DNA from 2 places in the Nonomuraea sp. NPDC052634 genome. Region 2 is predicted to be linked to the other one. Evidence: riboswitches for the same ligand, from Rfam matches in the RefSeq annotation. Region 2 holds a riboswitch; the other holds the start of a gene.
The links. Region 2 has a riboswitch for cobalamin ahead of AB0K67_RS28585 (ribonucleoside-diphosphate reductase subunit alpha). Riboswitches for the same ligand answer to the same signal wherever they lie in the genome.

Region 1: linked by a shared signal. The riboswitch ahead of AB0K67_RS09575 (ABC transporter substrate-binding protein) and the one ahead of AB0K67_RS28585 (ribonucleoside-diphosphate reductase subunit alpha) in region 2 are both predicted to bind cobalamin.

Annotation. Positions count from the first base shown of each region.
Region 1 is NZ_JBFATY010000001.1:2,112,929-2,128,298, forward strand. Features, by position in the region: gene AB0K67_RS09520 (SDR family NAD(P)-dependent oxidoreductase) at 1-509, opposite strand, end outside; gene AB0K67_RS09525 (DUF6421 family protein) at 506-2,572, opposite strand; gene AB0K67_RS09530 (serine/threonine-protein kinase) at 3,431-5,116, opposite strand; gene AB0K67_RS09535 (hypothetical protein) at 5,116-6,582, opposite strand; gene AB0K67_RS09540 (hypothetical protein) at 6,636-6,773, opposite strand; gene AB0K67_RS09545 (hydantoinase B/oxoprolinase family protein) at 6,867-7,262, shown strand; gene AB0K67_RS09550 (Uma2 family endonuclease) at 7,263-7,685, opposite strand; gene AB0K67_RS09555 (hypothetical protein) at 7,682-7,846, opposite strand; gene AB0K67_RS09560 (adenosylcobinamide amidohydrolase) at 7,911-8,552, opposite strand; gene AB0K67_RS09565 (ABC transporter ATP-binding protein) at 8,549-9,322, opposite strand; gene AB0K67_RS09570 (iron ABC transporter permease) at 9,319-10,347, opposite strand; gene AB0K67_RS09575 (ABC transporter substrate-binding protein) at 10,349-11,323, opposite strand; adenosylcobalamin-variant (AdoCbl-variant) riboswitch at 11,361-11,481, opposite strand; gene AB0K67_RS09580 (Gfo/Idh/MocA family oxidoreductase) at 11,523-12,386, opposite strand; gene AB0K67_RS09585 (histidine phosphatase family protein) at 12,641-13,222, shown strand; gene AB0K67_RS09590 (sigma factor) at 13,328-13,591, opposite strand; gene AB0K67_RS09595 (hypothetical protein) at 13,623-14,678, opposite strand; gene AB0K67_RS09600 (hypothetical protein) at 14,989-15,264, opposite strand; gene AB0K67_RS09605 (DUF397 domain-containing protein) at 15,353-15,370, opposite strand, start outside.
Region 2 is NZ_JBFATY010000007.1:231,179-246,548, reverse strand. Features, by position in the region: gene AB0K67_RS28640 (DeoR/GlpR family DNA-binding transcription regulator) at 1-117, shown strand, start outside; gene AB0K67_RS28635 (alpha/beta fold hydrolase) at 114-860, opposite strand; tRNA gene AB0K67_RS28630 (tRNA-Val) at 1,381-1,452, opposite strand; tRNA gene AB0K67_RS28625 (tRNA-Gly) at 1,472-1,543, opposite strand; tRNA gene AB0K67_RS28620 (tRNA-Cys) at 1,595-1,665, opposite strand; tRNA gene AB0K67_RS28615 (tRNA-Gly) at 1,681-1,752, opposite strand; gene AB0K67_RS28610 (N-acetylmuramoyl-L-alanine amidase) at 1,932-3,953, opposite strand; gene AB0K67_RS28605 (hypothetical protein) at 4,180-4,455, shown strand; gene glmS (glutamine--fructose-6-phosphate transaminase (isomerizing)) at 4,469-6,289, shown strand; gene AB0K67_RS28595 (SAM-dependent methyltransferase) at 6,348-7,103, shown strand; gene AB0K67_RS28590 (tripartite tricarboxylate transporter substrate-binding protein) at 7,204-8,169, shown strand; cobalamin riboswitch at 8,174-8,378, shown strand; gene AB0K67_RS28585 (ribonucleoside-diphosphate reductase subunit alpha) at 8,506-10,665, shown strand; gene AB0K67_RS28580 (ribonucleotide-diphosphate reductase subunit beta) at 10,678-11,673, shown strand; gene AB0K67_RS28575 (mechanosensitive ion channel domain-containing protein) at 11,693-12,814, shown strand; gene AB0K67_RS28570 (TspO/MBR family protein) at 13,225-13,695, shown strand; gene AB0K67_RS28565 (DUF2804 domain-containing protein) at 13,699-14,682, opposite strand; gene AB0K67_RS28560 (type II CAAX endopeptidase family protein) at 14,760-15,370, opposite strand, start outside.

The DNA of each region.
Region 1 (15,370 bases), on a different contig from region 2:
GCCGCCCTCATGGCGTCGTTGACCAGCGCCTTGACCACCAGGATGACGGCCGCGCCGCCGGTTCCCCTGAGCGCGTCGGCGAGGGAGAGCGTCCACGCCTCCGCCGCCGCCTTGGCGGCCGCGTACGCGGCGCCGCCCGCGGTGGGCGCCTGCGCGGCCTGGGCCGAGACGATCACGAACCGGCCGTTGTCGCTGCGCCGCAGCAGCGGCTCGAACGCCAGCGACACGTGCTGGAGCGTGCGGATGATGCGGTCGTGCAGGAAGTCCCAGTCGTCGAGGTTCGTCTCCGCGAACGAGGGCGCGCCGCGCCAGCCGCCCACCAGGTGGACGACGCCGTCGACGCGGCCGTGCTCGCGCTCGACGCGGGCGGCCAGCTCGTGCACGGCGGCGCGGTCGAGCAGGTCGGTGTCCTTCCTGCCGACCTCGATGACGGTGTGCCCGCCCTTACGGAAATATGCCGACACCGCCGCGCCGGTGGGGCCTCCTGCCCCGGTCACCACGATGATCATGCGCGGAGTCCCTTTGTCGATTCGACCACGTCCGCCAGCTTACGGCGCAGCGCCTCGTAGAACATGCTGAGGGGGAACTCGTCGGGCAGCACCGCGTCCACCTTGGCCTTCTGCTCCTCGGGCAGCGCCTCGACACCCTTGGCCCACACGGACGCGGGGTGCGGCGGCACGTACGCGCTGACCAGCTCGTACGCCGCCAGCCAGTGCGCCAGCTTGGACCGGTCGATGCTGTCGCGGTAGAGCTTCTCCACCTCGCCGCGCAGGTCGGCGACGCCGATCGCGACCCGTTCCCAGTCGATCGAGAGCCGGTTGTCGGTCCAGCGCACGATGTCGTTGCGGTGCAGGTAGGCGAAGAGCAGCTGACCGCCGAGCCCGTCGTAGTTGCGCACCCGCTCCCCCGTGATCGGGAAGCGGAACAGCCGGTCGAACAGGATCGCGATCTGGACGTAGCGGGCGTGCGGCACCCCGCGCTCCTCCAGCCTGACCGCCTCGCCGAACGCGGTGAGGTCGCAGCGCAGCTCCTCCAGCGAGTACAGCCAGTACGGCATCCGCTGCTTGATCATGAACGGGTCGAACGGCAGGTCGCCGTGGCTGTGGGTGCGGTCGTGGACGAGGTCCCACAGCACGTACGTGTCCTGGGCGAGCCGCTGCGAGGCGAGCAGCCGCTCGGCGTCCGGCGGCAGGTCCAGCCGCAGCGTCTCGGCGGCGGCCCCGGCGACCCTGCGGAACCTCGCGGCCTCGCGGTCGGCGAAGATGCCGCCCCAGGTGAAGCGGGCCGGGGTGGTGCGCACGGCGACCGTCTCGGGGAACAGCACGGCCGAGTGGGTGTCGTAGCCGGAGGTGAAGTCCTCGAACGCGATCGGCACGAACATCGGGTTGTCGTAGCCGCCCGCCTCCAGCTCGGCCAGCCAGCCGGGCCAGATCGTGCGGACCCAGACGGCCTCCAGGTTCCTGTTGGGGTTGCCGTTCTGGGTGTACATGGGGAAGACCACGACGTGCTCCAGCCCGTCCTCGCGCTGGGTGTCGGGGTGGAACAGGTCGAGCGAGTCGAGAAAGTCGGGCACGCCGAGCCCCTGGGCGGCCCACTTGCCCAGGTCCGCCCGGACGGCCTCCAGGTAGGCGGCGTCGTGCGGGAAGTGCGGGGCGATCTCGGCCACCCGTTCCGCGATCGTCGCGACCAGCTCGGCGGCGCGCTCCTTGTGCTCGTCCGGCACCGAGCCGTCCTTGACCTGCAGCGGGCGCAGCTCCTCCACGGCCTCCTTCAGGCGGGCGAAGCGGGCGGCCTTGATCTCATCGCGCGGCGCCCGGTCCGTCTCGTCGTCGGGTACGCGGGCGGTCCAGGTGATCACGTTGCCCCAGAGCCTGCGGTGGTCGTGGTCCTCGATCGAGTCGTCGCCGAACAGGTCGGAGTCGGCGAACACCACCACCCGGCCCTTGCCGTGCCGCAGCGCGACGGCCAGCGGGGCGTTCGCCGGCGCCGCCGCGGCCGAGGTGCGGAACAGGACCTCGGCGCCCTCGCCCGCGGCCAGCACGCCCGAGCGGTAGAAGCAGGCCGTACGCACGCCGGCCAGCAGCCCGGACTCCGTGGAGCGTTCCCCCAGCACCCAGGTGGCCACTCCGCGGTAGGAGTGGCCGGGGTCGCGCACGGTGGTGTGCTCGACGCGGACGCCGAAGCGGGCCAGCAGGTCGGCGAGGTTGTTGCCGTACTTGTCCTGCTCCTCCTCGGCCAGCACCACCAGGCCGCCGCCGTCGCGTACGTAGGACTCGATCGCGTCCAGCTCGGCCGGGGTGAAGACGGGGCTGCCCTGTCCGGTCGTGCGCTCCCAGCGCGCGTCCGAGGGGTGGGCGATGACCAGGACGTCCTGGGCTGCGAGCGTCTCCGCGTCGAGCGGGCCGCCCGTGTGAGCGTCGACCGTGTGCCCCAGGTGCCGCAGCAGCCCGGCCGCGCGGGCGTAGCTGGTGTCGTCGGGGTGGGCCGGGTTGACGGTCTCGGCCAGCTCGCGGCGGATGGTCCACGACTCGCTGTGCGCCTCGTCGAACAGCACCCGAGGGAACGATCGCATGAAATTTCTCCTGTTTCTACCGCCTTATGCCGGAAAATATACACACCCTTCCTGCATGCCCCGCCAATCCCTCCCGAATACCGAGACAGTCTTGGGGCCGGCTCGAGGCGCCGGCACCACGCGGGACCGGTGCCCGGGCCAGGCGCCGCCGCGCCAGTCGGCACCTGGCCCGGACGCGACAGCGAGCGAGGCGACACCCGACCCGGACGCTACGCCGAGCGAGGCGACACCCGACCCGGGTGCGAAGGCGCGCGAGGCGACACCCGGCCCGGACGCTACGCCGAGCGAGGCGGCACCCGCCCCGGGTGCGACGGCGCGCGGAAACCCCGCCCGGCGCTTGGCGCCGCGGCACGCCCACGGGTGATGGCTCAGGAGCGCGCGACGGCCGCCTCAGTGTGCAGCGGCATCGGCATGGCGAGCGGTGCGTTGCGCACCTGCGGAGTGGGCAGCGCCGCACGTCGCCGCCGCCGCGCTCCGTCCGCCGCCCGTCCGGCGGCGCAGTCGGGCCAGGCAGCGCGTCGCAGGGCGGACGCCGCAGCGCGGCCGCCGCCGGGCTGGGGCCCGCGCCCTGGCCGCCGCGCACAGCCTGCGGGCCGGACCCCGCCACACAGCCCCGCAAGCGGGGCCGCGCCTGGACGCGGCGCTCAAGCGACCGCCCCCTAATCAGCACACCAAGCACCCCGGCCCCACGCTGAGCACCCCGGCCCCACGCTGAGCACCCCAGCGGCACGCTGAGCACCCCAGCGGCACGCTGAGCATCCCGGCGGGCGGCCGGTGGCGGTTCAGCGCCGTGGGTCCGCTGGGTGTGGCCGGTCGTCGCCGGGCGCCCGATGGCGTCGGCGTGTTCGTGCGGGCGGGTCAGGGGATGTGGACGCTCTGGCGGATGCGGGCTTGGGTGGCGTCGTCGCAGGTGGTGCGGGGGCAGAAGTACATGACGAGCATGGTCTTGGGTTCGCGGTCGATCACGTAGCTGACGAAGCCCAGCCGGGTGCCGGTGGCGGGGTCGTGGAGTGAGCCGTCGAAGCGGGCTGCGGGGCTGTTGCCGGCCTGGTCGAGTACGGGCTTGCCGAGGTCGACGCGGCCGGGCAGCAGGGCCTCCATCTTGGGCTTCATCATCTCCGATGTCCCGCCGGCGTCGAGGGTGTCGGAGACCTGGACGTACACGCCGGTCAGGCTCTCCGGGTCGTCTTCGAAGATCTCGGCGATGCGCGACCAGTCGGCGCCGGGGCCGGCCACGAAGAGCTGCTCCATTTCCTGGGCGTGCGGGGAGGCGATGGCGAAGAGGTCCTGGTGGGTGCGCACGGTCCAGTCGCCCGGGTACTCGAACGTGAGCGGGGCGGCGGCGCTGGTCTTGTAGCGGGTCCAGGTCTCGGCGCGGTTGTTGACGATGACGACCGCTACGAGGGCGAGCGCGGCTAAGGCGGCGATCAGGGTCGCGATCACGACCGGCAGGCGGCCCGGCCGTTTCTGCCCTGTGGTGGTGGCGGCGGTGTGTGCACCAGGTCCCGTTCCCGGCCCGGTGCCGGGGTCCGTGCCGGTCCGGGGTGGCGTGGCGGAGCCCGGAGCGGGGGCGGCCAGGTGTGGTACGGCGTGCGGGCCCGAGTGCGGGCTGGGGCTCGGCCTGGGGATGAGGTTCGGGCCAGAGCCCGGCGCACGGTGCTGCCCGCCGTACAGCTCGCCCGGCACCCCGTACGGGTCGTACGGCGGGCCGCTGATCGCATCCCGCAGCGCGGCCACGAATTCGGTGCACGTGGCGAACCGCTGGTCCGGCGACTTGGCCAGAGCACGGCTCATCACGGCGTCCACCGAGGGCGGCAGCTCCGGCCTGATCTGCGACAGCGGCACGGGCTGCTCGGCCAGGTGGGCCCACAGCAGCGCGATGTCGTTCTCGCGCTGGAACGGCAGCCGCCCCGACAGGGCCTCGTAGACCACGCAGGCCAGCGCGTACTGGTCGCTGCGGCCGTCGATGTGCTCCTTGTTGATCTGCTCGGGCGACATGTACCGGGGCGTGCCGATGAACTGGTCGGTCTGGGTGAGCCCGGAGATGGACGAGCGGTGCTTGGTGATGCCGAAGTCGGTCAGGTAGACGTGGTCGCCGGCCAGCAGAATGTTGGCCGGTTTGACGTCGCGGTGGATGAGGTCGTGGGCGTGGGCCGCGTCGAGCGCGGCGGCCACCTGGGCGAAGATCTGGTTGGCGGGGCCGAGCGGCAGCGGGCCGCGGTCGTAGATGAGGCGGCGCAGGTCGAGCCCGTCGACGTAGCGCATGGCGATGTAGAGCACGCCGTCGGCGTCGGCGTTGGCCTCGTAGATGGGGATGATGTTGGGGTGCTCGATGCTGGCGACCGTTCTGGACTCCAGGATGAAGCGCTGCCTGAACCTGTCGTCGACGCTGAGCACCGGGTTGAGGATCTTCAGCGCCACGCGGCGGCTCAGCCTGGGGTCGAGCGCCAGGTAGACGACGGCCATGCCGCCTTTGCCGACGATGTCCTCGATGTAGTACCCGGCCACCTCCTGGCCGATGAGCGATCTTTCGTTCACTGGCATCACGTCTCGATGGGGTGGCCGCAGTAGCCGCAGAAGCGGTGCGCCGGCCCGAGTCTCATGCCGCACGACGTGCAGTACTTGATCGCCGGGTTGGGCGCGGTCATCACCTGCTGCTGCTGCGAGGCCACCTGGAACGGCTGGGACCGCCGTACGACCACGGTCTGGTCGGCGGGGTCGTCGAGCGGTGGGCCGGCCGCCAGGGGCTGTGGCGGTTCTGTCACTACTTCGGGAGTACGGCGGCGCCACAGCAGATACGCCCCGCCGCCGGCGGCCAGGAAAAGTATCCCGGCGGCCAGGATGAGCGGCCACAGGGGCGTTGAGCGCTCGTCCTGCCGCGCCGCTGCCTGCCTGGTGCCCTGGTCCTCGGGGCCGCCCCGCTTGGCCAGCGAGTCCTTCAGCAGCTCGGCGGCCACCACGTTGCCCGGATAGAGCTCGAGGACGCGCTGGAAGCCGGGCGCGGCCTCGGTGTAGTACTGCGTGTGGTAGCGGGTGAGCGCGGCCTCGAAGGCCGTGTCGATGGCGCCTCTGCGCGGCACGACCTTGGCCTCGCCCAGGAGGCCGGTGACCTCTCTGATGCCGATCATCCGGCCGTCCTTGCCGCCTCCGACCAGCAGGCCGATGACGTGGCCGTCCTTGTCGCCGATCACGGGCGCGCCGATCATCCCCTTGTCGGCCAGGCCGCCGAGCTTGACCGGCTCGTCCACCTTGTTCTCGGGGTCGGCGAACGGGCGCCCGCCGTCGCCCCCTGAGCCGCCCTTGCCGAGGTGGGCGATCTCGACGGTGTGCTTGACCTTGGCCCCGGGGCGGCCCGTGAAGCCGGCCACGCTGACGGGCGCGCCGACCTGGTCGGGCACCTTGTCGGCGAGCGGCGCGGTCGGCATGCCGACGCCGCCGGACATGGGGGTCACCGGCACCAGCACGGCCGGCGAGTCGGGTTTCGGACCGGCCTTGATGCACGTGACCTTGAAGCCGTCAGTGCTGGCCGGCGAGACGTTGGGGTAGGCGGTGATCTCGGTGGTGACGTCGATGATGCAGGTGGCGGTGTCGCTCTCGGGTTTGTAGCACTGCTGGAGGTGGCGGTCGAGGATGGGGTTCTTGAGGCGGTGCTTCTTGTCGTCGGCGGGGATCTTGACCTTGTGGTGCTCGGCGAAGATCTTGTTGGCGGCGTAGACGGCGACGTCGTCGGGATTGATGGCGAGCCGCCGCAGGGCGACGATCGTGCCGTCGGGGCTGATCACGGTGCCCGTTCCCTCGGCGAAGGGGAAGTCGTAGGAGCGCTCCACATGTCTGAGCTCTCCGACGTGGTCGAGCAGGGTGATCTCCACGTGGGAGACGGCCTCGAGCCGTACGACGGCCGGGGTCACCAGGTCGGTGATCCCGCTGGGGTGCTCGTGCGCCGAGGCCGGTAAGCCGATGAGCACCATGGCCACCGCGATGCCACCGGCAAGGGCTCTGCAGCGCGCCATCTCTCCGCTCCAAACGCACGACTAGGACCAGCGTCCCAAGCAGGTGCCGTAAGTCAATAGACCACGATGCAGACAAGCACTTGCTCGGGAACATCACGTACCCGGATGGGCATCACGATCGGCGTCGATGTCGGCGGCACCTTCACCGACGTGGTCGTTCGCAGCACGTCCGGCTCGATCTCCGTGGCCACATGTCTGAGCACCCACTACGACCCCATCGCGGGGATCGTCACCGGTGTTACGCGCGCGCTCGCAGGCCGCGACCCCCGCCCAGGTCGCGGGTGGTGCACGCGACCACGCCGGTGCCCGGCTCCGGCGGTCCCGGCCGGTATTGGGGCGGGCTCGGCTCGCGTACCGTCTTCCGCTTCCTCGCCGGCTGCCACGTCATCACCCGCGCCGACCGCCTCCGCCTGCCGCCGCCCGGCCGCGACGGCGGGCTGCCCGGCCGCACCGGCGGCTTCTGCCGGCGGCGGGCCGACGGGACCGTGGAACGGCTGCCGTCGAAAGTCGACAACGTGCGCTTCGCGGCCGGGGAGGCGTTCATCGTGGAGACGACGGGCGGCGGCGGCCTCGGCCCGCCCGCGGACCGCGATCCTGAGGCCGTCCGCGGCGGCCTCGCCACCGGCGCGATCACCCCCGCAGGCGCCCTGGAGGGCTACGGCTTCATCGCCGAGAACTGATCAGCCGAGGTCGCTCAGATCACCTGGGCCGAAGGTGACGCTGAACGGCTGCGACAGCACGGCCTGGGATCCGGCCTTGATCACAGTGGGCTCACCGTAGGAGTCGCCGTTGAGCTCATAGACGTGGGGCGCGGGTCCCTGGCCGGGGTCGAGGCGCCAGCAGCCGGGAATGCCGGCCGCCGCGTAGGCCGCGGTCTTCAAGGTCCTGTCCGCGGCCGCGGTGCCGGGACCGACGACCTCCACGGCCGGCAGGACGTCCTCCGGCCGGAACGCGAGTTTCACGGACCTCGCCGCGACCTTGGGCACGACCACGAGGTCGGGGATGGAGAAGCCGGTCTCGCTCGCCCGCACGTTGACCGTGGACAGGACCTTCAGATGGGCGGGTTCCGCGGCGTGCGGGATCATCTGCAGTGCGAAGATCATGTCCTGATGAAGGGGGTGGGGGCAGGGCTCACCAGCAGGCTCCCGGTGAAGAGCTCGTACCGGAACCCGTCATCCGGGATCTCAAGCAGGTCGTCGACGGTGAACGGCGCGCTGAGCGCCTCGGTCCGCGCGATGTGCTTGGCCGGTTCGATCGTCGCCATCGCGGTCGCCCACCCAGTATCGGGAAACACGGCCCCGTGCACACGCCGCTTTACCCCGAAGATCTCACCCGGAGTGATGGGAGCGCCACGCTTCGGCGCCGCGTAACACGGCGGTGTGGACGGCGCGGGCCACGCGGGCGCCCCAGTCCGAGCGGGGGCCGCCGAAAACCTCCTGCGGCCCCTCGACCGGTACGGCGACGCAGACGGCGTCGGAGGCGGTGCCGGTGCCTTCGAAGCCCGCCTCCAGCATGGCCTGGGTCTTGGCCTCGGTGACCGTCATCACGGTGTTGACCAGCGCCGCGTCCGTCATGGCGACGGGCAGTTCGACCACGATGTTGATGGTGCCGACGCGGATGGGGGCGAGCTCGGGGTCCTGGTGGCCCTCGGGGGCGGCGGCCCAGGTGGGGACGCGCAGCCCGACGGTGGCCCACGCCTCCACGCCGCCGTCGGTGGCGCGGACGTACCGGTCGACGGAGGCCGCGGTCATCATGCCGACCCCGGCCCCGTGCGAAGGCCCGAGCGAAATGAGGTGATCGACCGGGTCCATCCGCGCGTACCCGGCCACGACCTGGGCGTTCAGCACCCACTCGCGCTCGCCGATGCCGCCGCCGAGCAGCGCGGAGGAGATCATCCGCCAGCCTGGCCCGAACTCCCACAGCAGCGAGCCGAGCCTGGCGCCGTCCTCGACGCGGTAGGTGAGCTTCATGGGCCTCCCCTGACCAGGTGCACGACGGGCCGCCCGTCGGGGCCCGGCTCGATCTTCACATGCGCGTCGAAGTGCCGCCCGACCAGCTCCTCGGTCAGCACGGCGGCGGGCTCGCCGGTGGCGGCGGCACGGCCGCCGGCCAGCAGCATGAGGGAGTCGGCGTAGAGGCCGGCGACGGTGAGGTCGTGCAGGGTGGTCACGACGGTGAGCCCGTCGGCGCGGCGCAGGCGGTCGATCAGCTCCAGCACCTGCTGCTGGTGACCGAGGTCGAGCGCGGTGGTGGGCTCGTCGAGCAGCAGCACCGGCGCCTCCTGCGCGAGCGCCCTGGCCAGCACGGCGCGCTGCCGCTCGCCGCCGGACAGCTCGCCGACCGGCCGCATGGCGAGCTCCGTCAGGTCGAGCCGTTCCAGGACGGACTCGGCGACGGCCCGGTCCCGCGCGCTCTCCCTCCCCAGGTAGGGGATGTACGGCGTGCGCCCGAGCAGCGCGTAGTCGAAGACCGTCATGTCGGGCGGCAGGGCCGGGGTCTGGGGGGCGTACGCGACGAGCCTGGCCCGCTCGCGCGGCTTGAGCGCGGCGGCCGGCCGGCCGTCCAGCTCGACCCGGCCCTGGTGCGCGACGAGCCCCATGACGCTCTTGAGCAGGGTGGACTTGCCGGCCCCGTTGGGCCCGATGACGGCGGTCCACTCGCCGCGCCGCACGTCCAGGCTCACCTGGGAGAGCACCTCGCGCTCGCCGAGCCGTACGGTGAGATCGCGCGCCCTGATCACGTGACCACCCGCCTGGTCATGCGCAGGACGGCGACGAAGAACGGCGCGCCCACGAACATGGTGACCACGCCGATCGGCAGCTCGGCCGGGGCGAGCACGGTGCGGGCGACCAGGTCGGCGAGCACCAGGAACGCCGCACCGCCGATGAGCGACAGCGGCAGCACGATCCGGTACGAGCCGCCGGCCAGCCGCCGCACCACGTGCGGGACGACGATGCCGACGAACCCGATGAGCCCGCTGACCGCGACGGCCGCCGCGGTGGCCAGGGAGGCGGCGAGCAGCACGACGAACCGCACCCGCCCGGCCCGCACGCCGAGCCCGGCGGCCTCCTCGTCGCCGACGGACAGCACGTCGAGCATGCGCCCGTGCAGCAGGAGCAGCACGGCGGAGACGGCGGCGTACGGCAGCACGAGCAGGAGCTGATCCCACCCGCCGCCGAGGTCGCCGAGTATCCACGCGTAGATGCGCTGCAGCTTCTCCACCTCGAGCTGCTGCAGTACGGTCTGGATCGCGGTGAGGAACGAGGTGACCGCGACGCCCGCCAGCACGAGCGTGGCCGTGCCGCCGCTGCGCCCCGCCGTGTTGCCCAGCGTGTACGCGAGGAACACGCCACCCACCGCGCCCGCGAAGGCGGCCACGGGCACGCTGGCGGACGGCAGCAGCACGATCGCCGCCGTCGCCGCGAGCCCGGCCCCCGCCGCCGCGCCCAGCAGGTACGGGTCGGCGAGCGGATTGCGGAAGACGCCCTGGTACCCGGCTCCCGCGATGGCGAGCAGCCCGCCGACCACGGCCGCGACCAGCACCCTGGGCAGCCGCAGCTCGAACAGCAGCCCCTGCTCGACCGGCGCGAGGCCGGAGTCGACGTGGGTGAACGGCAGCCAGTCCGCGACCTGGAGCACCACCTGCCAGGGCGAGATGTCGGCGGCGCCGTCGAGCATGCCGGCGATCATGCAGGCGGCCAGCAGGACCAGGGCGCCGGCGAGCCACAGCGGCCGGGCCCGTGCGGGGCGGGCCTGAGTCGCCACGTCAGCTCGCGCCGTCGGTCTTCGCCCGCGCCGCGTCGGCCACGGCCGCGCCGATGCTCTTGGCCAGGTCGGCGACGCGCGGCCCCCAGCGGGACGCGATGTCGTCGTCCAGCTCGATCACCCGGTCGTTCTTGACGGCGGACAGGTTCTTCCAGCCGGGCCGGGCGGCCAGCGCCTCCTTGTTCTGCTGGCAGCACTTGACGTCGGCGAGGAAGATCAGGTCGGGGTCGGCCTGGGCGACGAACTCGGCCGACAGCTTGGGGTATCCGCCGGCCGCGTCGGGGGCCTTGTCGGCGATGTTGGTCAGGCCGAACATGCCGTAGATCTGGCCGATGAACGTCTTGGACGTCACGGCGTACGGCGTCTGGTCGAGCTCGTGGTAGTAGGTGAGCTCGGCGTCCTTGGGCGCCTTGGACACCACGTCGTCGATGGCGCTCTTCATGTCCGCGACGACCTTGCCGGCCTCGGCCTGGTGCCCGGTGGCCGCGCCCAGCTCGGAGATCTCCTCGTACGCCTCGTCCAGGTTCGTGGCGGCGGGCTGGTGGAGCACGGGCACGTTGACCTTGCCCAGCTCGGAGACGATGTCGTCGATGTCGTCCGATACCACGACGAGGTCGGGCTTCTGGGCGACGATGGCCTCGACGTTCGGTTTGAAACCGGACAGCTCCGTCGTGGGGGCCTCCGGCGGGTAGTTGGAGCGGTCGTCCACGGCGACGACCTGCGAGCCGGCGCCGATGGCGTACAGGGTCTCGGTGTGGGTGGCCGAGAGCGAGACGATGCGCTCGGGCCGCTTGGGGATGGTGACCTTGCCGTTGGCGGCCTCGACGGTGACGGGGAAGCCGCCGGCGGCGGGAGCGGTGGAGGAAGCGGCGGACGAGGGGGCGGCAGGGCCGGCTGTGGTGCCGGTCTGGCCGCAACCGGCCAGAGCGAGCGTTCCCAGCAGCGCGCCCGCGAGAACCGTGCGTACGGGCCTCACGAGAAGTCCTTTCACACTGTTGGAACCGAGAGACCCGCTTGTAGTGACGGATCACCCTTTTCCACGAGGGTTGATGTGCGTCGGCGCAGAGGCAGGCGACCTGGCTATGACAGTTGCGGGACAGCGCCGGAATCTCACCGGACTTCGCTGCGCACTGCGCGTCGGGCAAACGGTATCAATTCCCCGTCCGCCGGAGGAGTCAAGGGGTCAGTTGGGCCTCCGCCTCGGCGATGATCTTCTGGATGCGCAGCCCGTGCGCGGCGTCGAGCGGGTGGCCGCCGCCCTTGCGGACGGTCGCGGCGAACTCCTCGGCGACCGTGGCCAGGTAGTCGTCGTCCTTGTCATGCGGCGGCAGGGCGGCGCTGCCGTTGCGGCCGTACACGGCGATGCTGGACGGCGGCGTCTCGCCGCCCGCGGCCATGCTCAGCGACGCCTCGCTGACGGCGCCGCCCTCGTGTTCGAGCAGCAGGCCGACCCAGCGCAGCGGGTGGCCGTGCGCGCGCACACCCGTGACGGGGCCGAGCGCGGCGTCCAGCAGGTCGATCACGTGCGGTCCCACGTCGAGCAGGGCGCCGCGTTCGAGCCGCCAGGGCGTCGCGAACGGGTGGTCGCCGAGCAGCGCGCCGGAGATGTTGGCGGCGTGACCGCCGAACGGCTCGACCTCGGCGCAGCGGGCCAGGAAACCGCGGGCGGCGGCGGTGTAGCGCATGGAGAAGACCATCTGGGAGGCGACGCCCGCCTCGGCCACCGCGTCCGCCACGCGCCGAGCCGACTCCAGGGAGTCGCCGAGCGGCTTCTCCAGCAGCAGCGCCTTGCCGGCGCGGGCGGCGCGGACGGCGTACTCGGCCTGGACGGCGGGCGGCACGCAGAACGCGACCGCCTCGCAGTGCTCGAACAGCTCCTCGACGCGGGCGAACACCGGCGCGCCCAGCTCGGCGGCGGCCTCGGGACGGCGGGCCCAGACGCCGGCCAGCCTCGTGTGCGGGCTCTTGGCCAGCATGGGCGCGTGCGCCATCCGCGCCCAGGGCCCCGCGCCGATCAGTCCGACCGCCACCGGTTCCATGCACGTCCTCCTTCGCAAGTCATCTGATCTTTCACCTTAGATGACATATCGCCAAAGATCGCCCGCACCTCCACGAACGCACATCAGCCGCCCTGCTGCGTGGGCGGTCGGCGGACGCGGGCGTGCCGGCTCCTCCCGCTCCGCGCGAGCGACCCGCGCGCGGCCGTGCCGATCACCGACCGGCGCGCCGCGAGAAAGAGGCGGGCGGGCACCTGGCGGTGGGGCGCGATCGGGCGTGCCGGATGATGGGAGCCATGAACGAGATGCTGCTGCTTCGGCATGGAGAGACCGAGTGGAGTAAGGCGGGCAGGCACACGGGCCGTACGGACCTGCCCTTGACGGAGCACGGCGAGGAGCAGGCCAGAGCCTTGGCGCCGCTGATCAAGGAGCCTTTCGACCTGGTGCTCGTCTCCCCCGCGCAGCGGGCGAGGCGAACGGCGGAGCTGGCCGGTTTGACCGAGTATGAGGTGGATCCCGACCTGTGGGAGTGGGACTACGGCGGCTATGAGGGCATCACCACGGCGACGATCCGTGAGACGCGGCCCGGTTGGTACTTGTGGCGTGACGGCGTGATCCCCGGCGATGCCGAGCATCCGGGCGAGAGCGCCTCGGAGGTGGCGGTCCGGGCCGACCGGGTGATCGCGCGGGCCCGTGCTGTGCAGGGCCGGGTGGCGTTGGTGGCGCACGGGCACTTCCTGCGGGTGCTGGCCGCCCGCTGGCTGGGTTTGGCTCCCGAGGACGGCCGGTTGCTCAGGCTCGACACCGGTACGTACTCGCGCCTCGGGTACGAGCACGATGAGCCGGTGCTGCTGGCCTGGAACGCCCCCGTCACCTGACCGATCCCGGGCCGGTGGTCGCGCCGCACCGACTCGGACGAAAAGGCTCAGCCGGCCCGGACGCGTAGGGCCGTCCGGGCAGCGCGCGGCTCGGCCGGGGGGAGCTCAGCCGACGCGGGCCCGCAGGGCGGACTCGTGCAACGCCCGGCCGGCCAGCCAGCCGCGCAGCGAGCCGAGGGCCGGGTCGTACGACAGCGGCTCCTCCCACAACGCCACGAACACGCGCTGCGTGATCTCCTCCGCCTGCGCCTGGCTGCCGGTGACCTTGACGGCGACGCCGTAGACGTACGGGCCGTGCCGGTCGTAGGCGTCGGCCAGCGCGTCGAGGTCGCCGGCGGCCAATCGTGCACGCACATCCATGTCGCTCATCAGTCGCACCCCAGCGTCGCGGCGGCGGCGATCAGGTCACGGGCGAGCACGGGGTCGCCCTCGGCGGCGTACGGGAAGGCGCCGGGTGGCCACCGGTTGCCCAGCAGGCGGCAGAAGTCGGCGGCGTCCGCCGAGATGAGCACGGCCACGTGGTCGGAGGCGGGCGAGAGCGGGATGGTCCAGGTGCCGCCGCCGGGCCGGTGAGCACGATGGTGGCCGAGACGTCGCGGCGCGGCCCGCGCAGCGCGCGCGGCAGCAGCGCCAGGCCGAACTCGGCGATCATGTGCACGTGCTCGGGTCTCGGCTCGGCCTTGGCGCGGCCGGTGGCCGCCCTGATGTCGTCGGTGTGCGTCCAGGTCTCGAACGTGCGCTGGATCATGGCCTGGCGCAGCGGCGCGCGGGCCGGTCGCGCTCCGGCGAGCGCCACCTCCACGCCGAGCAGCACCTCGCTGCCCGCCGCCACCCGCGACAGCAGCAGGCCCGCCTGCTCCCGCCAGCGCCGGTGCTCGGGCACGGCGACGCCTTGCCCGGCGCCGGTCCCGGCGGAAAGGTCCGGACCGGTGCCGGTACCGGCCCGAGCGCCGGAAACGGTGCCGTTCCCAGCGCGAGCATCCGGACCGGTGCGAGTACCGGCCGGAGCGCCTGGAGCGGTGCCGTTGCCGCCGGAAACACCGGCCGAAACGCGGGTCACCGTGGCCGGGACGCCCATGAAGCGGGCCACGGTCGCGTCGTTGGCCGTCAGGTGCTCGACCAAGCTCCTGACGGTGCCGTGCTTGGGCACCGGCGCCGCCCACTGGACGGGGCTCAGCTCGGCGAGCACGTCGTCCATGCCCGCGACCAGTTCGGCGTACGGGACGGCGACGGTGGCCACGCCCACGGCGGCCGGGTTGCGGCGGCGGCGCGCCGCGGACAGCACGGCCTCGCGCAGCCTGGGCGGCGGCTCGGCGAGCGGCTCGAGTGGCGCTCCGCCAGGCGGCTCGGCGACGGTCTCCGGATGATCGAGCAGCGCGATCGCCGCGCCGCAGTCGATGCACGAGGCGACGTGCTCGTTCGGGCTCTGCCCGTCGAAGAGGTAGGAGTCCGCCATTGGCCACCTCCGCAGCCGACGCTGTCCCGGCCCGTTTCCGGGCGCGCCGGACGGCGGCCGGAGAACGGTGCCAGCAGCGTCTCACGCCAGGGGCTTTCCAGATAGACGCGAACGCGTTTTATCCGCAGTTGTCCCTGGCGTGACGACTCCCGCCCCCGCGGCCATCGGGGACACGGCAGGTTCCCGTGCTCGCGGGCCGTCTCGGACGCGGCGTGCTCCCGTCGCCGCGGCCGTCATGAAGACGGCGGCTCGCGTAAGAGGCCGTCCCGGGCACGGCGGGCCCTGCGGCCGGACACGCGCCCGGCCTCGGTCAGGCCAGCGCCTGGGCGGGCTGCGGCCCGCGTCCGGTCAGCCATTCGAGCACCTTGCGGTGGCCGGTGGCGGCGTCCTCGAAGTGGCCCCAGTGCCAGTAGCGGGGCTGGTCCCGGATGCCCGTCACCCAGGTGCGGTAGGAGACGGTGACCGGTTCCTTCCCGCTGGCCCCGCCGGTCGCGGGCGCGACACCGTATGTGCGGATCACGACCTTGCCGCCCGGCGCGAACAGCACGTCGTCGGCGATCGGATACAGGGTCATCTGGTCGAGCATGACCCTGATACTCGCCGCACGACGAGGCCGGGCGGTTACACCTCCGGCGCGCCGCCGTTAAGCAGGCGCGCCGGAGGTTAACACGTTGTTACACGAGCAGGCCGTC
Region 2 (15,370 bases):
TTCCACGCCTGGGCCCGCATGCCGGACCGCTGGACGCTTGTCACGGACGCATCCGCCACGGACGACCTCCTGGAGCCGTTCGCGGCGCGAGGCGTGGAGACGGTGATCGCCATCTAGGTCGCTGGGCCTCCCAGGTGCCGGGCGAAGAAGCGGATCGAGCTGTCGATCTCGAACGGCGGGACGCGGAAGTGGCCGCCGGGGTTGGCGTGCAGGGTCTTCTCGGCGGAGCCGAGCGCGTCGTACAGGCGCATCACCGCGTCCCGCGGATTGCTCTCGTCGTCCCACTGCAGCAGGAACTCCACCGGAACCGTGATCTTCGCCGCGGTGCCGATGAGCCATTCGCTGCCGACGAGGCCGAGCACGGCCGCCGTGATCCGGGGCTCGGCCGCGACGAGGCGGATGCCCATCTCGCCGCCCTGTGAAAGCCCGTAGTAGCCGATGGGCCGGTCGTCGCCGACGGAGCCGAGCTGCTGGAGTGCGTCCAGGGTGGTCTGCCAGTCGGGGATCAGCTCGGCCGCCACGACCTCGTTGAGCTCGGGCCAGGCCGGGCCGAAGGGCTCGCCTGCGGCCTCGCGTTCCTGGATCTCCGCGACGAGCCGCCGGATCTCCGGGTGCTCGGGCCTGTCCCCGGTGCCGGGAGCGTCGATGGCGGCGACCGCGAAGCCGCAGGCGGTGACGTACGGGAAGGCCCGGGAGACGACCTCCCAGCCCTTCTTGTGCGAACCGCCGCCGTGCCCGATGAGGACCAGCGGCCGAGGACCGGATCCCTCGGCGGGCGTCCAGAGCACCCCGGGGACGTCTCCGATGGTGAAAAGCTGCTCGCGGATGCCGTCGGTGACGGTCTCCGAGGTGATCTGCATGAGGTGGATTACAGCGGAATGTCCGCCGGTAAGGCGAGCGATTTCGCTGCGCGGCCAGGTGGCCGGTGCGCGGTGTCCGCCGTAGACCGCCGCTGGGTGGCCGATTCCTCGTCGTACGTCCGGGCGGCCGGACGGCGGCACGCCGCAGACCGATCGCCCGCTGCTCGAGCGCCTGCACAGGACTGCCGGAGGAGACGGCCCAGAAGGCAGGCGGGCAAGTGCGGGCGGCCCAGAAGGCAAGCGGGCAAGTGCGGGCGGCCCAGAAGGCAAGCGGGCAAGTGCGGGCGGCCCAGAAAGCAGGCGGGGCAAGTGCGGGCGGCCCGGAAAGCAGGCAGGGCAGCGCGGGCGGCGCGCCGCGTCTGGACGGCAGGCATGGCCTTCGGCCGGTGCGGGTGAGAACGGCAGCGACTCGTGCGCGTCGTACGGTGGCATGGGCTCGGCGGCTCCACCCACCGGGCACCGCCCCTTACGACAGCGAAAAGCCCCAGGAACATCGCCTGGGGCCTCGGTGCGGGACGTGTGGACGATACTGGGATTGAACCAGTGACCTCTTCCGTGTCAGGGAAGCGCTCTCCCGCTGAGCTAATCGTCCATATTGAGTTGTCACTCAGAGCGGAAGACGGGATTCGAACCCGCGACCCTCACCTTGGCAAGGTGATGCTCTACCCCTGAGCCACTTCCGCGAGGCGTTGGTCTTTATTTTACCGGATCCCGAAGGCTCCGAAGACCGGCCGAGGTGGAGACGGGATTTGAACCCGTGTAGACGGCTTTGCAGGCCGCTGCCTCGCCTCTCGGCCACTCCACCAGGAGTCACGCTCCGAGCGGAAGACGGGATTCGAACCCGCGACCCTCACCTTGGCAAGGTGATGCTCTACCCCTGAGCCACTTCCGCGTGTCTGCTCCGGCGGCGATGCGCCGGGCTCACGGGAAAACCATATCGTCTCCACGGAGTGCCCGTGCGCATCGCGGGCCGTCGAAAACCGATTCGCGGCGATCGATCGCCGATTCGCGGCGGTGGATCGCCGCTTCGTGGCCGGCCGATCGCCCGTTCGTGACGGTGAGGCGCCGGCGTCAGGCCTTCGGATCCACCAGCCGTACGTCCGATGCCATCACGAACATCACCCGGTGCCCGAGCTGGATCTGGTGGTAGCGGGTCTTGCCGGTGGTGGTGACGTGCTTGGAAGGCCGGAAGGCGTTGGCGGAGTAATGGGTGCCGGTGATCGTGTCGCCCACCGTGTACGTCTGCCCCGGCGGGATCTTGTACTTGAGCGGCGTCAGCGGCTGCGGCGACGCCTTGGTGTAGGCCGACCTCTCGGGGTAGGCGCGGCCGTACACCTTGACCGCCCCCGAGATGGGCGTGACGAGCGGGCCCTTGGCGGGGATGGCGGTCGGCTTGGCGGCCGGGTTGTGGAACCACGCCTTCTGCCCCAGGTACCAGATGGCCGTCCAGTCGCCCTTGCGTTCGGCGACGGCGTAGCGCTGGCCGGTGGAGGCGCGGGCGCTGTGGTCGTACACGCTGTACGTGCTCGGCTTGCCCGGATGCTTGCCGATGTCGTTCACCAGCGGCGCGCTGTGGCTGGGTGACTTGTGCAGCCAGACGGTGGAGGCGCCGTGCGACGGGCACGCCTTGTCGGGCTTGGTGGCCTCGCAGCCGGTGAAGCGCGGCCGGTTGCTGTCGTAGTCGGGCCTGATGATGATCGAGTTGCCGTTCTTGGCCGCCTTGAACGGCTTCTTCATCAGCTCGAAGTAGTGCGCCCAGTCCCAGTACGGGCCGGGGTCCTCGTGCATGCCCGCCACGGTCGCGGGCGTCGTCCCCGGCACGTTGTCGTGGCCGAGGATGTGGGCGCGGTCGAGCGGGATGCGGTATTTGGCGGCGAGGTAGCGCACCAGGCGGGCCGACGACCGGTACATCGCCTCGGTGTACCAGGTGCCGCCCTTGGCCAGGTAGCCCTCGTGCTCGATGCCGATGGAGCGGGTGTTGACGTCCCAGTTGCCGGCGTGCCAGGCGATGTCGTTGGTGGCGACGTGCTGGGCCACGTGCCCGTCGCGGGAGCGGATCGTGTAGTGCCAGCTCACGTACTTGGGGTTGCGGATGAGGGAGGGGATGCCCTGGTAGCCGCCCTCGGTGTCGTGGATGACGATGTAGTCGACCGAGCGCTTGCGCGACAGGCGGTCGTGGTTGCCGTAGTCGCGGTTCTTCTTCTTGCCGAAGCGCCTGTGCGCGGCGGGCATCCACTCGCAGTGCAGCGAGGCGGGGCATTCGGCCTTGCCGCCCGCCGTGTGCCCCTTGGGCGTGCCGGGCTCGTCCTCCTCGTCGAGCTCGGGGAGGTCATCGCCGGAGACGAAGTCGCCCGGGTCGGCGAGCTCGGGGAACGCGGCGGGGTCCCAGATGGTGTCGGGCTGCAGGTCGGGGATGGGGTCGAGCTCCACCACGTGCCCGTCGTCGGTACGCCGCCGCGCGCCCTCCCGCATCACCGCGAACACCTCGTCGGCGAACGCCCTGGCCGACTTCGGATCGCCGGCCCCGGCGTACTTGGCGACCGCGGCGTGCCAGTCGGCCGGGTCGGTGCTGGGGCGGTCCTGGTAGGAGGCGAGCAGGGCGGCGCCTGCGCGGATGTTGGCGGCCGGGTCGCGGCGCAGCAGTTCCTCGGGCAGCCCGGCGAGCTTGGCCGCCTCCGGCAGCGTGGTGGGCTGCCGGGCGGCGGCGGTGCGCATCGCCGCGTGGGTGATGGCGTCGACCTTGGGGGACATCGGCCTGCTCTCGTCGCCGCGCGGGTCGGCGTGCCCGTCGCCGAGGTGCTCATGACCGGCGGCGCCGGCAGGGAAGGCGTCCACCAGGTGCATCGGGCCGTAACCGCCGGCGGTGCTGGGCCGCCCGCCGTTGGCGTCCCACCGCGACTCCAGGTACGACACCGCGAGCAGCACGCTCTCCGGCACCCCGTACTCCCGGGCTGCGGCGGCGAAGTCCGCCTGGCGGCCCGTCGCCGCCGCGGCTGCGGGTGCGGAGGTGGTGGCCGGCGAGGTCGTGAGGGGGAGGCCGGCCGGCACGGTGAGGACGCCGGCGACCAGGCCGGCGGCGAGCCAGAGCTGCATGTACATCTCCCCAGGAACGTCACGATATGACTACTCAGCGTAACCATTCCCAGAAAGGGATGTGTCAGACGGGTCGGTTGATACGCATGTGATCAGCCTGATCTCCCGGCGAACGTGGCATCTTGATCATGCGAGAGTGATCGGCCGACACCGCTCGGCGCATTTCCTGCCCGATATCGGGCAGGATGTTGGCGTGTCTCGTTCCAGAGCCGTATGGTCCTCGTCTGTGTCCACGGCACGGCATCCGTACGAAGATCTCATCGCGCACCTCACGCGGACGAGCCCGCTCGGCCCCGGCGAGGCCGCCCGCGTGATCGCCGACGTGCTGGCCTACTTCTCCGAGTCCACGGAGGAGTTCGTCAGGCGCCGGCACGGCGAGCTGAAGGCGCGCGGCCTGACCAACGACGAGATCTTCCCCCGGATCGCCTCGGAGTTACGGAGCCGCAGGGTCGCGGCTCCGGAGCTGTCCCTCAGGCAGCTCCGCAGGATCGTCTACGGATGAGAAGGAGACCTCGATGTGCGGAATCGTGGCCTATGTCGGCCCCAAGGACGCCGCGCCCATCTTGCTGGAGGGGCTGCAGCGGCTGGAATACCGGGGCTACGACTCGGCCGGAATCGTGGTGTCCAACAAAGGGCTGAAGGTACGCAAGGTCAAGGGCCGGGTCGCCGACCTGGCCAAGGTGGTGCCGGCGCGGTTCAAGGGCGGCCTCGGCATCGGGCACACGCGGTGGGCCACCCACGGCGTGCCGAGTGACGTCAACGCGCACCCCCACCTGTCGGCCGACGAGCGCATCGCGGTCGTGCACAACGGCATCATCGAGAACGCCGCCGAGCTGCGCGCCAAGCTGGAGGCCGACGGCGTGGTGTTCGCGTCCGAGACCGACACCGAGGTGCTCGCCCACCTGATCGCCCACGCCGTCGACGAGAACGAGACGCTGGAGGAGGCCGTCAGGAAGACGCTCAAGAGCGTCGTCGGCACCTACGGCATCGCGGTGATCGACGCCGAGCGGCCCGGCGAGGTGGTCGTGGCCCGCAACGGCAGCCCGATCGTGCTGGGCATCGGCGAGAAGGAGATGTTCGCCGCCTCCGACGTGGCCGCGCTGGTCCGCTACACCCGCCAGGTCGTGCACCTGGAGGACGGCGAGCTGGCGGTGATCAAGGCCGACGGCTTCCACACCTTCTCCAGCGACGCCCGCGAGACGGCCAAGGAGCCGCTGACCGTCGACTGGGACGCGGGGCACTACGACACCGGCGGCTACGAGCACTACCTGCTCAAGGAGATCTCCGAACAGCCCGAGACCATCACCAGGACGATGAGCGGGCGGCTGGACGAGCGCTTCCACGTGGCCCACCTGGGCGGGCTCAACATGGACGCCCGCGAGACCCGCGGCTTCCGCCGCGTGAAGATCATCGGGTGCGGGTCGGCGTACTACTCGGGGCAGATCGGGGCGCAGCTCATCGAGGAGCTGGCACGCATCCCGTCCGACGCCGAGCCGGCCAGCGAGTTCCGCTACCGCAACCCCGTCGTGGACCCCGACACCCTCTACGTCGCGATCAGCCAGTCGGGCGAGACCTACGACACGCTGGCCGCCGTGCAGGAGCTCAAGCGCAAGGGCGGCCGGGTCATCGGCATCGTCAACGCCGTCGGCAGCGCCATCGCGCGCGAGGTGGACGGCGGCATCTACCTGCACGCGGGCCCCGAGGTCTCGGTGGCCTCGACCAAGGCGTTCACCTCGACCTGCCTGGCGTTCGCGCTGCTCGCGCTGCACCTCGGCCGGGTGCGCGACCTGTCGCCCGCCGACGGCCGGCGCATCGTCGAGGGCCTGCGCCGCCTGCCCGGCCAGATCGAGCAGATACTCGGGCAGAGCGACCACATCGCCGCGCTGGCCAAGAAGTACGCCCCGCACCCGAGCATGATGTTCGTCGGGCGCGTGCGCGGCTACCCGGTGGCGCGCGAGGGCGCGCAGAAGCTCAAGGAGATCTCGTACGTGCACGCCGAGGCGTATCCGGCGAGCGAGCTCAAGCACGGGCCGCTCGCGCTCATCGGCCCGGACATGCCGACGGTCGCGATCGTCCCAGACGACGAGCTGCTCGACAAGAACCTCACCACGCTCGGCGAGATCCGCGCCCGCGGCGGCCAGGTGCTCATGGTGGGCCACCGCGAGCCCGACCCCAAGCTGGCCGACGACGTCATCGTCATCCCGAAGAACGAGATCGAGCTGGACCCGATCCTGCTGACCATTCCGCTGCAGCTCTTCGCCTACTACGCCGCGGTGGCACTCGGCCGCGACGTCGACAAGCCACGTAATCTTGCCAAGAGCGTTACGGTGGAGTAGCTAATCCAAAATGGTCCAGCCTATCGTTAAATCGCCGCGGACGTCATAAATTCAAAGTGTGCGGCAGTTCGACCATCGCAGGCCCCATCCCGCACGCATGTATGACTACATGCTCGGCGGGAAGGACAACTTCGCGGTCGATCGCCAGGCCCTCGATCAGCTCGCCGAGCTGATCCCGGAGGCGGTCCCGCTGGCCCGCGCGAACCGGGCCTTCCTTCAGCGTGCCGTACGCTACGTCGCCCGCGCCGGGGTCGACCAGTTCCTCGACCTCGGCAGCGGGCTGCCCACGCAGGGCAGCGCGCACGAGGTGGCGCCGGAGGCCAAGGTGGTCTACGTCGACTGCGACCCCGTGGTGCGGGCGCACGCCGCGGTCCTGCTCAGGCGCTCGCCGGGCAGGGCCCGTTTCGTTCAGGCGAACCTGCTCGATCCCGGCGACGTGCTGGACAAGGCGGGGGAGTTCCTCGACTTCGACCGTCCCGTCGGGGTGCTGCTGGTGTCGATCCTGCACTTCATCCCCGACTCCGACGATCCGCAGGGGGCTGTGGCGGCGCTGCGCGAGCGGCTGGCGCCGGGCAGCCACCTGGTGATCTCCCACGCCACGACGGGCCGCGCCGACGATGACGAGCCGTCGTACACCCGCCCCGGCAGCGGGACCGATCGCTCGCCCGCGCGGATCAGGGAGTTCTTCGGCGACTTCCCGCTGGAGCCGCCCGGCCTGGTGCAGGCCACGGACTGGCGGCCGGACCGGCCCAAGCTGGTGGGGGACTGGTCGCTGCCGTCGTCCCTCATGGCCGGAGTTGCCCGTAAAGCCTAATAAGCCCAAAAATCAAGAAAAATCGTGAACTATAGCGATTTTGAATAACGACCGTGACCCCGGTGTATAGCCTGCCGTAATGGGTTAATAACCTGGAGTAATGGGGGTTTCGGGGGAGAAGCACATGCGCCGCCGGCGCTTTCTGGCCTGCGGCCTCGGCATGGCCGCCGCCGTCGCCGGCTGCGGGACCGAGCGGGCCGGGGGAGCCGTGCCGGTCGCCGGGTTCACGCTCAAGCCGGACGGACGGCGCTGGGAACGGGTCGGCCAGGCGTTCGCCGGGGCGGCGCAGGCCGTGGGCTACCAGCCGGGCGGCGGCTTCGACCTGGCACTGAGCGGCCTGCCCGCGGCGGCCGCCGCCGAACTCAACAACAGCCAGAGCATTCTCGAGACCGCCACCCCGCTCGCCAGGCTCAGCGGCGAGGCCCTGGTCGTGGTCGTCCCCGACGGCTCGCCGCTGAAGGACTTCGGCGACTTCGGCGCGCGGATGCTGGCCGACCCCGGGCGCACCCGGCTGGCCGGCGGCTCGCCGGGCGAGCCCGACCACCTGCTGTTCGGTCTCATCGCGCGGGCGCTCGGCGCCGACACCCGGCAGGTCGACTACACCGGCTACCCCAGCGGTGGCGAGGTCATGGCCGCGCTGCTGTCCGGCAGGGCCGTGGCCGCCGCGGGTCCGCTGTCCACCTGGCGGGCCGGGATCGAGCGCAGGCGGATCAGGCCGCTTGCGGTCTCGTCGGCCACCCGTCTGCCCGAGCTGGACGCGCCGACCCTGCTGGAGTGCGGCGTGCGGGTCGACTTCTCCGACTGGGTGGGCGCGTTCGGCCCGGAAGGCATGGCGGAGGAGGGCCGCGAGGCCGCCGTGCACATGTGCGACGAGGTGCTCGGCTCCTCCGCGTGGGAGGCCGCCTGCCGGGCCGCGGGCTGGCTGCCGATCCCGCTGGCCGGCGACGACTTCGCCCGCTGGCTGCACACCGAGCTGGCCCGCACCCGCGCCGTGCTGCGGGACCTCGGCATGGTCGACACGACCAAAGCCACAACATGCTGGGGTAGTTGCGGGAACGGCCACTAGATGTAGGATCTCGCTCGTCGCTGGTTCGCCTCATCGGAGGCGGAGCAAAAGGGAACCCGGTGAGATTCCGGGGCTGCCCCGCAGCGGTGAGCGGGAACGACCGCCGTCATCAGCACTGGAGAGATCCGGGAAGCGACGGCCAGTAGGTGCTCCACGGAGCTGGAGCGTGCCCGCGAGCCCGAAGACCTGCCAGCGATGCGCCGGGCCGTGCGCCCGTGCGCGCAGTGTTCATGGCCTCGAGGGCGGGCCGGGCACACGCGGGATCGGCGCGCCGCGCCGCGCTCCGCCGTGCTCTCGCCTGCCTTTCGAGGGGAGGCTCGCGAGGAGAGAGAGCACGTGACCCAGATCGTTGAGGTTGACCGCCGGCTGGCCATCGAGGAGGCCGCCGCCCGGGTGATCGCCGATCCGGCCAACTCCCGGGTCGCCGCCGGGCTGCTGGCCGAGGAGATCGCCGACGAGGCGGCCGGGCAGGGCGTGCGGACGTTCTCCGAATCCATCGCCGCCACGCACGCGGCCGGGCTGATCCAGGACCGCCTCGCCGAGTTCGTCGCCGCGCACGCGGCCGAGCTGGACGCGCTGGTCTCGGACGCGGCGGACGCCCGTTTCGAGTACTTCGGGCTCCGTACGGTCTACGACCGCTACCTGCTGCGCCACCCCGAGACGCGGGCGGTGCTCGAGCGGCCCCAGCACTTCTTCATGCGCGTGGCCTGCGGGCTCTCCGGCACCGTCGCGGAGGCGGCCGAGCTGTACGCGCTGATGTCCACGCTGTCCTACCTGCCCAGCTCGCCCACGCTGTTCAACTCCGGCGCGCGCCGCCCGCAGCTGTCGTCGTGCTTCCTGCTCGACTCGCCGCGCGACGAGCTGGAGGCCATCTACGAGCGGTACGGCCAGGTGGCCAGGCTGTCGAAGTACGCGGGCGGCATCGGCATCTCGTGGACCCGGGTGCGCTCGCGCGGCTCGCTGATCAGGGGCACCAACGGTCACTCCAACGGCATCGTGCCGTGGCTGCGCACGCTCGACGCCTCGGTGGCGGCGGTCAACCAGGGTGGCCGGCGCAAGGGCGCGGCCTGCGTCTATCTGGAGACCTGGCACGCCGACATCGAGGAGTTCCTGGAGCTGCGCGACAACACCGGCGAGGACGCCCGCCGCACCCACAACCTCAACCTCGCCAACTGGGTGCCCGACGAGTTCATGCGCCGGGTCGAGGCCGACGAGATGTGGTCGCTGTTCGACCCGAAGGAGGTGCCGGATCTCACCGACCTGTACGGGGAGGAGTTCGACGCGAGATATCGCGCTTACGAGGCCGCCGGGCGATATGTCCGGCAGATTCCCGCTCGCACCCTGTACGGCCGCATGATGCGCACCCTCGCCCAGACCGGCAACGGCTGGATGACGTTCAAGGACGCCGCCAACCGCACCTCCAACCAGACGGCCCGCCCGGAGAACGTCATCCACCTGTCCAACCTGTGCACCGAGATCCTGGAGGTCACCAGCGACGCCGAGACGGCGGTGTGCAACCTCGGCTCGGTCAACCTGGCCGCCCACCTGAACGGCGGTGACATGGACTGGCAGCGGCTGCGCCGCACCGTGCGCACCGCCGTACGCGTCCTCGACCGCACCATCGACCTCGGCTTCTACCCGACGCCGCAGGCCGAGGCGGCCAACAAGCGGTGGCGGCCGATCGGGCTCGGCGTGATGGGCCTCGCCGACGTGTTCTTCACGCTGCGGCTGCCGTTCGACTCGCCGCAGGCTCTCGAGCTGTCCACCAGGATCGCCGAGGAGATCGCGCTGGCCGCGTACGACACCTCGGCCGACCTCGCGGCCGAGCGCGGCCGGCACCCCTCGTACGACGAGACCAGGGCGGCCGGGGGAGTGCTGCACCCCGACCACTACGGCGCGGCCACCGGCCCGCGCTGGGACGCGCTGCGCGCGAAGATCGCCGAGACCGGCCTGCGCAACTCGCTGCTGGTCGCGATCGCCCCCACCGCCACCATCGCCTCGATCGCCGGCTGCTACGAGTGCATCGAGCCGCAGGTGTCCAACGTGTTCAAGCGCGAGACCCTGTCGGGCGAGTTCCTCCAGGTCAACCGCTACCTGGTGGCCGATCTGAAGGCGCGCGGGCTGTGGACCGACCAGGTGCGCGACGACATCAAGCGGGCCGACGGCTCGGTGCAGCAGGTGCCTGGCGTGCCCGGCGACCTCAAGCAGCTCTACCGCACGGCCTGGGAGCTGCCGCAGAAGGCGCTCATCGACCTGGCCGCCGCGCGGCAGCCGTACATCGACCAGTCGCAGTCGCTCAACCTGTTCATGGCGAGCCCGACCATCGGCAAGCTCTCGTCGATGTACGCCTACGCCTGGAAGAAGGGCCTGAAGACCACCTACTACCTGCGCTCGCGGCCCGCGACGCGCATCGCGCAGACCACGGTCGCCGCGCCCCCGGCGCAGGCGGTGGCCTGCTCTCTTGAGAACCCCGAGACCTGCGAAGCCTGCCAGTAAGGAGCCCCGACGATGCTGCTCGACCCCGGCATGGACCTCACCCTGCGGCCCATGCGCTACCCCGCCTTCTACGAGCGCTTCCGCGCCGCCATCCGCAACACCTGGACGGTCGAGGAGGTGGACCTGCACTCCGACCTCGCCGACCTGGCGAAGATGACGCCGCAGGAGCGGCACCTGATCAACCGGCTGGTCGCCTTCTTCGCCACCGGCGACTCGATCGTGGCCAACAACCTCGTGCTCAACCTCTACCAGCACGTCAACGCCCCCGAGGCGCGCCTGTACCTGAGCAGGCAGCTCTTCGAGGAGGCGGTGCACGTGCAGTTCTACCTGACGCTGCTCGACACGTACCTGCCGGACCCGGACGAGCGGGCCAAGGCGTTCGCCGCGATCGAGCACATCCCGTCGATCCGCGACAAGGCCGAGTTCTGCTTCAAGTGGATCGACTCCATCCAGGGGCTGGACCGGCTGGAGACGGCCGCGCAGCGCCGCCAGTTCCTGCTCAACCTCATCTGCTTCGCCGCCTGCATCGAGGGCCTGTTCTTCTACGGCGCCTTCGCCTACGTCTACTGGTTCCGCTCGCGCGGGCTGCTCGGCGGCCTGGCCACGGGGACGAACTGGGTGTTCAGGGACGAGTCCATGCACATGGAGTTCGCCTTCAGCGTCGTGGACACCGTACGGGCCGAGGAGCCCGAGCTGTTCGACGACGAGCTGGGCAAGCAGGTCACGGAGATGCTGGAGGAGGCCGTGGCCGCCGAGCTGGCCTTCGCCGAGGACCTGTGCGGCGACGGCATGCCGGGCATGGGCGTCGAGCAGATGCGCCTTTACCTCGAATACGTGGCCGACCAGCGACTGGTTCGTCTGGGTCTGCCCAAGAGGTACGGTTCTGCCAATCCGTTCGCCTTCATGGAATTGCAGGACGTCCAGGAACTCGCCAACTTCTTCGAACGGCGTGTCTCGGCGTACCAAGTGGCAGTAGAGGGCAATGTGAGCTTTGACGAGACGTTCTAAGACATAGGGGGCAGGTAACGTGCACTCTCCAGCGGACTGGCCGATCCTCGGGATCTCGGTGATCGGCTCGATCCTCCTGGTGGAGGTGGCCAGGCGGCTGCTTCGCAGGGCCAGCCGCAAATGGGACCCGGCCCGTCACCTCCTGGAGCACTGCACGTGGCCCGCCTTCCTGACCGCCGCCGTCGTCGCGTTCAACCTGGTCTTCGGGCCCGGCATGTTCGGCGACACGCCGGGCGAGCGGGCCCTGGCCAGGACCGTCCAGCAGGTGCTCGGCCTGGTCACCATCGCCGCCGTCACCTGGCTCATCGTGCAGGCCACGTACGCGCTGACCGACGTCGTGCTCGAACGGCTCGTCCGGGTCGAGGGTGAGCGCAACCGGCGGGCCCGGCGCATCATGACGCAGATCGCGCTGGTCCGCCGCATCGCCGCCGCCGCCATCATCGTCATCGCGATCGGCGCGATGCTCTTCTCCTTCCCGCAGGTGCGGGCGCTCGGCGCCGGTCTGCTCGCCTCGGCGGGCATCGCCGGCGCCATCGTCGGCATCGCCGCCCAGCCCACGCTCGGCAACGTGGTGGCCGGGCTGCAGCTCGCCTTCAGCGACGCGATCAGGATCGACGACGTGGTCGTGGTGGAGAAGGAGTGGGGGCGCATCGAGGAGCTGACGCTCACCTACGTCGTGCTCAGGCTCTGGGACGAGCGCCGCCTGGTGCTGCCGGTGTCGTACTTCACGCAGAACCCGTTCGAGAACTGGACCCGGCACGGCAGCCGCGTGCTCGCCGTGGTGTACCTGCGGGTGGACTGGTCGGTGCCGGTGCCCAAGCTGCGCGACGCCCTCTATGAGTTCCTGCAGACGAACGCCCTGTGGGACCAGAAGGACTGGACGCTCCAGGTCACCGACGTGCACGAGAACGGCCTGGTCGAGCTGCGGGCCCTGATGAGCGCCGCCGACTCGCCGTCGGCGTGGGACCTCAAGTGCGACGTGCGCGAATTCCTCGTCAACTACATCAGGGAGAACTACCCCGACTCGCTCCCGCGCTTCCGCGTGGAAACCCCGGAGAGCCGCCTCGGCGTCGGCAATGCATCCGGAAACAGCCTCGGAAACAACGCTGGAAACAGCGTCGTACGGGACGCCGGCGAATAAATCGGTGGCCGCGGCGTTGATCGCCCGCCTATCGTGGAAGGCGTCCAGCGACGGGAGAAAGGCGGGAGAAATGCGCGACACGTGCCTCGGCAGGCCGTCCGCCATCCTCCTTGAGCTGCGGCGACGGCTTGTCTGAGCGTTCTTCTGAACGCAATCGGGAAAGCCGCCTCGCCCCCTCCGAGGCGGCTTTGCTGTCATGTACGCGCCGGGCGCGGGGCGGCCTGATCAGCTCCTCACGTCCGGACTCGCGGCCCTGAAAGGAAAGGGCCGCCGGGCCACGGCCTGGCCGTCGGGAATGGCGCCCCCCGGCCGGACCCCGCCCTCGCCCCGGGCCGGTTCACGCCGGCCGGGCCCGGGGCCCGAAACCTCCGTCCGCGCGTCGATCGCCGATGCCGGGGCAGTGGACGGTCATGAAAGGCAAAGTCCTGCTGAAGACCGCGCTCGCGGTCACCGCCACCGCCGTCGCCGGCTCGCTCGGCACCGACCCCCGCTCCACCTGGTACCAGCGGCTGAAGAAACCGTCCTGGCAGCCGCCCCCGCAGGCGTTCCCGCTGGTCTGGACCCCCTTGTACGGGCTCATCGCGTACGCGGGCGCCCGCGCCGCCTCCCGCGCGGACGCCGAGCGGAAACAGGCGTTCACCCGCGCGCTCGCCGCCAATCTGGCGCTCAACGCGGCCTGGCCCGCGCTGTTCTTCCGCACCCGCACCCCAAGGCTGGCGCTCGCCGAGATCCTCCTGCTCAACGCCTCCAACGCGCTGCTCATCCGCAGGACCTGGGCGGCCGACAGGAAGGCCGCGCTGCTGCTGACGCCGTACGCGGGCTGGACGGTGTTCGCCGCCGCGCTCAACGGCGCCATCGCCCGCCGCAACCCCGGCGCCTGACCGTCACCAGCGCTGGCGGGCCTCCTCCGCCCAGCCGGTCAGGCCGTCGAGCTCGACCCACGTGCCGTCGTCGGCCCGCGCCCGCCCGCCGAAGTGACCGAAGCACTGGTGCGTCTCGGAGCCCACGACGCCCAGCTCCGTGCGGGCGACGCGCTCGTGGAACGGCGTGAAGACCGCCTGCACCCGCTCGCCGGTGATCCGCCACGGCTTCATCCAGTCGCCGCGGTCGTACTGCCAGGCGAGCTCCTCGCCGATCTTGTGCAGCCGGCCGTCGAGGAACAGCGCGTTCTCCGTCATCCCGGTGCCGTCGGTCCACTTGCCGCCGAGCTGGATCGCCCGGCCGGGCGCGCTGCCCGCCGCCCAGTTCCACACCGCCCGGTACGGCCAGCGCCCCCGCCCGTGGTCCAGCACGGCGAACGCATCAGGGCCGCCGATCTCGTACGTGGCCGCGCCGAGCCTGAGCCGGCCGCGTACGGGACGGCCGACGTCCTTGACCGTGTACTGAAAGCGCCGCGGCCCCCACGGCACCACCACGCCCAGCGACTCGTGGTCTTCGGGCAGCGGGATATCGAGCTCGACCTCGGCCTGCGCGGTCACGGCCCGGATCGAGGCGCCGTCCGGCCGCTGCACCAGATCGACGGCCAGCCCCGGGGCGCGGGCCGACGCGGTGCCCTCGCCGCTGCGCTCCGGCAGCACGCTCCCGCGCGCCAGCGGCACCACCGCGTCCTTGACGTGCTCGTCGCCGGTCGCGCGGTCCAGCACGTACAGGCCGTGCACGCCGGCGTAGTCGAGCGAGGACACCACCAGGCCGATCACGTGGGACGGCGTGACCACGCCCCAGTACTCCCAGCGCTTGGTGCGGCCCCAGCCGCGCAGGTTGGCCCGGTGCAGCGGGCGGCGCGTCCAGCCGACCGCCCGGGGGTTCAGCCGCCCGTCCGGCAGGCACAGGTCGACGGCCTCGGTGATCTCCCGCTCGTGGGTCGTCATGATCGCAGCGTAGCCGGGCGGGCGCGGAAGCCCATACGGCCTCCGCGCCCGCCCGGCTACGCGCGTTCAGTGCTGGTTCAGTTCTCGTTCACGGCCTGGAGCGCGGGGGCGGCGCTCGGGTCCTCCTCGGGCTTGTAGCCGAGGCGGCCGCGGGTGAGGAGCAGGACCACCAGGGCGCCGCCGAGGCCGGCGAGCAGGGTGACCATGCCGGCGGTGTCGGGGTCGGTGATCGTCGGGAACATGTCCGAGAAGGCGATCGACATGAAGTTGTTGACGCTGACGTGCAGCACGATGATCAGCGGCAGGCTCTGGCCGGTGCGGTTGAACACCCAGGTGATCACGAAGCTGAACGACCAGGCGAAGCCGATGAACACCAGGACGTGCTCCAGCGTGACGTTGGGGTAGCCGCCCCACTCGGTGAGGAAGAGCGGCAGGTGCCAGATGCCCCACAGCGGGCCGAGGATCATGGTGGCGCCGAACGGGCCGTACTTGCGCTGCATGCGGGCCAGCGCGAAGTCACGCCAGCCGGGCTCCTCGGCCAGGCCCGTGGTGACCATCTGGATCAGCAGGCCGGGGATGTAGGCGGCCAGCACCGCCGCGGGCGGCATCTTCACGGCGCCGTCGGAGAGTGCCAGCGAGGTGATGACGAGGGTGACCGGCACGCCCACGGCGGTGATCACGTACCAGA